2 regions of the Enterobacter dykesii genome follow, and region 1 is predicted to be linked to the other one. Evidence: predicted binding sites of a transcription regulator. Region 1 holds the regulator's gene; the other holds the start of a gene.

Region 1 (2,407 bases):
GTGCCGTCGCGTTTTTTCAGGATCTGCGGGGCGTGCCCGGCGCTGGCGACCACAGTGGTATTGAGAAATGCCAGGATGTCGCGGGATTCATTGAGCGTCGCGACGGAATCATGGTTGCCGGCGACAATCACCAGATGACAGCCGGTTTGCTGCAAATTCACCACGAAGCGGTTGTACAGTTCACGCGCATAGCTGGGGGGCGAGCCGGTATCAAAGATGTCACCCGCCACAATAATCGCGTCCACCTCGTGCGTCCGGGCCGTTTCCAGCAGCCAGTTCAGGAACGCTTCATGTTCAGCCGCACGGCTTTTGCTGTAAAAATTTTGACCCAGATGCCAGTCCGAGGTGTGAAGTATGCGCATAGCTGATCCGTGGCAAAAAAGAGAAAGCAGGATTATAAACGTTCAGAGACGGGAAAATAACCGCTGTAATAAAACAACGGTTTGCCCGTTATCGTGGTACTGTTTTTCATAAATCTGTCATAAATCTGACGCATAATGGCGCCGAATTACAAACTTGTAACGTAAATAAGATAAGACAGGGCAAAGTATGGCGAGACGTATTCTGGTCGTAGAAGATGAAGCTCCAATTCGTGAAATGGTGTGCTTCGTGCTCGAGCAAAACGGCTTCCAGCCGGTTGAAGCGGAAGATTATGACAGCGCAGTGAACCAGCTGAATGAACCCTGGCCCGATCTGATTCTGCTGGACTGGATGTTGCCCGGCGGCTCCGGACTGCAGTTTATCAAACACCTGAAGCGTGAGGCGCTGACCCGCGACATCCCGGTTGTGATGCTCACGGCGCGCGGAGAAGAAGAGGATCGCGTGCGCGGTCTGGAGACCGGCGCGGACGATTACATTACTAAACCGTTCTCCCCAAAAGAGCTGGTTGCCCGCATTAAAGCCGTGATGCGCCGTATTTCGCCGATGGCGGTGGAAGAGGTGATAGAGATGCAGGGGCTGAGCCTTGATCCCACCTCACACCGCGTGATGACCGGTGAAAATCCCCTCGACATGGGGCCTACCGAATTTAAACTACTGCACTTCTTTATGACCCACCCGGAACGCGTGTACAGCCGCGAGCAGTTGCTGAATAACGTCTGGGGAACTAACGTGTATGTCGAAGACCGGACGGTTGACGTACATATTCGCCGCCTGCGAAAAGCGCTGGAACTGAGCGGCCACGATCGCATGGTGCAGACGGTCCGCGGCACGGGTTATCGTTTTTCTACCCGTTTCTGAACAATGACAGGAGTGTGACGCGTGCTGGAACGTCTGTCATGGAAAAGGCTCGTCTTTGAACTGATCTTATGCTGTATTCCGGCCTTCATTCTGGGGGCCTTTCTTGGACACCTGCCGTGGTTTCTGCTGGCGTCGGTCACCGGGCTGCTGATCTGGCATTTCTGGAACCTGCTGCGCCTCTCCTGGTGGCTGTGGGTTGACCGAAGTATGACGCCGCCGCCGGGAAGCGGCAGCTGGGAGCCGCTGCTGTACGGTCTGCATCAGATGCAGATGCGTAATAAAAAGCGCCGCCGCGAGCTGGGGAGCCTGATTAAGCGTTTTCGCAGCGGCGCAGAGTCGCTGCCGGATGCCGTGATTCTGACGACCGAAGAAGGGACCATCTTCTGGTGTAACGGCCTGGCGCAACAGCTGCTGGGCCTGCGCTGGCCCGACGACAATGGCCAGAATATCCTCAACCTTCTGCGCTATCCCGAGTTCACGCTGTATCTGAAAAAGCGTGATTTTACCCGTCCGCACAATCTGAAGCTCAATAATGGTCGCCATCTGGAAATCCGCGTGATGCCCTACAGCGATAAGCAGTGGCTGATGGTGGCGCGCGATGTCACCCAGATGTACCAGTTGGAAGGGGCGCGTCGCAACTTCTTCGCCAACGTCAGCCACGAACTGCGAACCCCGCTAACCGTGCTTCAGGGCTACCTGGAGATGATGCAGGAGCAAACGCTTGAAGGCGCGCCGCGTGAAAAAGCGCTGCACACCATGCGCGAGCAAACGCACCGGATGGAAGGGCTGGTGAAGCAGCTGCTGACGCTCTCGAAGATTGAAGCGGCGCCAACGCTTGCGCTAAATGACACTATTGATGTCCCGATGATGCTGCGGGTCGTGGAGCGTGAAGCGCAGACGTTAAGCCACAAAAAGCATCACCTGACTTTTGAAGTCGACAACACGCTGAAGGTATTAGGCAGCGAAGATGAGCTGCGCAGCGCCATTTCCAACCTGGTGTATAACGCGGTGAATCATACGCCGGAGGGGACGGATATCGTGGTGCGCTGGCAGCATACCCAAACTGGGGCTGAGTTTAGCGTGGAAGACAACGGGCCGGGGATTGCGCCTGAGCATATTCCGCGTCTGACCGAGCGCTTTTACCGTGTGGATAAGGCGCGATCCCGGC
Region 2 (2,407 bases), 1.8 Mb from region 1:
GGGGTTAACAGCAGGCCGGTTTCCACTTCTGAACGGCCGACCACGCTCTGCAGAAAGAAGGGCAGAGAAACCAGGGCCAGCATCTGGGCGCAAAACGAGCAGACGGACGTGCAAATGGAGAGGGAAAAGAGGGGAATACGCAGCAGATCGACTGGCAGTAAAGGCACGGGGAGAGTGAGCTGGCGGCGAACAAAGAAGAAGCCGATCGCCAGCAGGGCGATGAGCTCCGCGCCGGTAAGCATCAGAGACTGTCCCTGCGCAAAGCCGCTCAGCGCCGTAATCAGCAGGCCAAAGGTCAGGGCATTCATCACCGCACTCGCCACATCGAAGCGCGGCATGGTGCTTTTGGGACCGTTAGCAGGTAGAAAGCGCAGGGCAAAGAATATAGCGACGATACCCAGCGGCACGTTAATGGCGAACAGCCATTGCCATGACGCAACGGAAAGGATCGCCGCCGCAATGGTTGGCCCGGCGGCGGAAGAGACGGCCACAATAAACGAGTTTATCCCCATGCCGCGCCCCAGATGACGCTGCGGATAAATTAAGCGGATCAACGCCGTGTTTACGCTCATGAGCGCCGCGCCGCCAAAACCCTGCGCTATGCGGGCAAGCGTCAGGGTATGCAGTGAAACTGAAAGGGCGCATAACAACGACGTGAAGGTGAAAACCACCAGACCGCACTGGTACACCCGACGGTAACCGAACATATCGCCCAGGAAAGAGAACGAGAGCAGGGAAACCACAATCGCAATCTGATAGGCGTTGACGATCCATATCGAACTGGCGGGAGAGGCATGCAGGTCGCTGGCGATGGTTGGCAGGGCAACGTTCGCGATTGCGCCGTCAAGGACGGCCATTGAGATACCGATAATGATGGTCGCTATAGCGCCGTACCGCTGGGGTAAAGGCAGGCCATCGGAAAGGGTTTTTTCCATTAGGATTAAAAAAGCTCAGCGTGAAATTATTCTCATGATAACTATTTTAGCATTGTTACAGCCGCGATATGTCGCAGATTTGTAACGAAGTAAACGCGGATTGATTGCAGGTGACATGACGGGAACTTATAATAAAAACCGGTTCTGATTTTTATAAAACACTCTCTATGAGGTGGTAAATGGCTATTGCGGATTTGGATAAACAGCCAGATTCTGTTTCTTCCGTGCTGAAGGTGTTTGGCATCTTACAGGCGCTGGGGGAAGAGCGTGAAATAGGTATTACAGAGTTGTCGCAGCGCGTCATGATGTCTAAAAGCACCGTATATCGCTTTTTACAAACCATGAAGTCGCTGGGCTACGTAGCCCAGGAAGGCGAATCTGAAAAATACTCTCTGACGCTGAAGCTGTTTGAGCTGGGCGCCCGTGCGCTACAAAATGTTGACCTGATCCGTAGCGCTGATATTCAGATGCGTGAAATCTCTCGCTTGACCAAAGAGACAATCCATCTCGGTGCGCTGGATGAAGACAGCATTGTGTACATCCATAAAATCGACTCCATGTACAATCTGCGCATGTACTCGCGCATTGGTCGTCGCAACCCGCTGTACAGCACCGCGATTGGTAAGGTTCTGCTGGCGTGGCGCGATCGTGAGGAAGTGAAGCAGATCCTGGAAGGCGTGGAATACAAGCAAAGTACTTCACGAACCATTACCAGCACGGACGCGCTGTTAACGGTGCTCGATCGCGTACGCGAGCAGGGGTATGGCGAAGATAACGAAGAGCAGGAAGAGGGGCTGCGCTGCATCGGCGTTCCGGTGTTTGACCGCTTTGGGGTGGTGATCGCAGGCTTGAGTATCTCCTTCCCAACCTTACGCTTCTCCGAAGAGCGCCTGCATGAATATGTGGCTATTCTGCACACTGCCGCACGAAAGATTTCTGAACAAATGGGCTATCACGACTACCCGTTTTAATCTCTGCTCGCATAAAAAAACGCCGCATCTCTTGCGGCGTTTTTTATATCAGCCATATCACCGGCCGATTAGCCATTATCAATCACGACGGATGTCTTACGCAGGACCGGACAGTTGGTCAAGCCAACGATCCCGCTGTCAGTATGCAGATATTGCGCAGTGCTGACGCCCTGTGCCGTTAAATATTTACACTGAATCCCTAACCCGGCTGCGTTTTCGGTGCTTCCCACTAGCACACCGTAACCCGTGAGCAGAAGGCCAATCCAGACGATGGCCAGAGCAATAATTGTTCGAATGATGAAGCGCATCATTAACCTCTTTTGTCGTTGTTATCATAATGCTAGCGTAAACGGTTTACACCATGAAACAAGTGCAGGATTCTGAAAAAAGCGCGATGGCGGTACAGTTAGTCCCTGTTTAAGATAAGCATGATAACCTTGTTACATCAGGTTTTTAGACGGAGTCTGGAGTGAAAAAAATACGCTGGGTAATTCTGATTAT

What was found. Region 1 encodes PhoB, which activates phosphate uptake and scavenging genes when phosphate is short. Its sites were predicted from a motif close to CTGTCATAAAACTGNCNNAT; they were not measured.
Region 2: a site for PhoB is predicted at 1,004-1,023, ahead of kdgR (DNA-binding transcriptional regulator KdgR). Genes of this name have one in related genera too.

What each region holds. Positions count from the first base shown of each region.
Region 1 covers NZ_CP126604.1:940,283-942,689, forward strand. The annotation lists gene sbcD (exonuclease subunit SbcD) at 1-362, opposite strand, end outside; gene phoB (phosphate response regulator transcription factor PhoB) at 550-1,239, shown strand; gene phoR (phosphate regulon sensor histidine kinase PhoR) at 1,261-2,407, shown strand, end outside.
Region 2 covers NZ_CP126604.1:2,698,540-2,700,946, reverse strand. The annotation lists gene F0320_RS12985 (MFS transporter) at 1-935, opposite strand, end outside; gene kdgR (DNA-binding transcriptional regulator KdgR) at 1,115-1,906, shown strand; gene F0320_RS12975 (YobH family protein) at 1,975-2,214, opposite strand; gene mgrB (PhoP/PhoQ regulator MgrB) at 2,376-2,407, shown strand, end outside.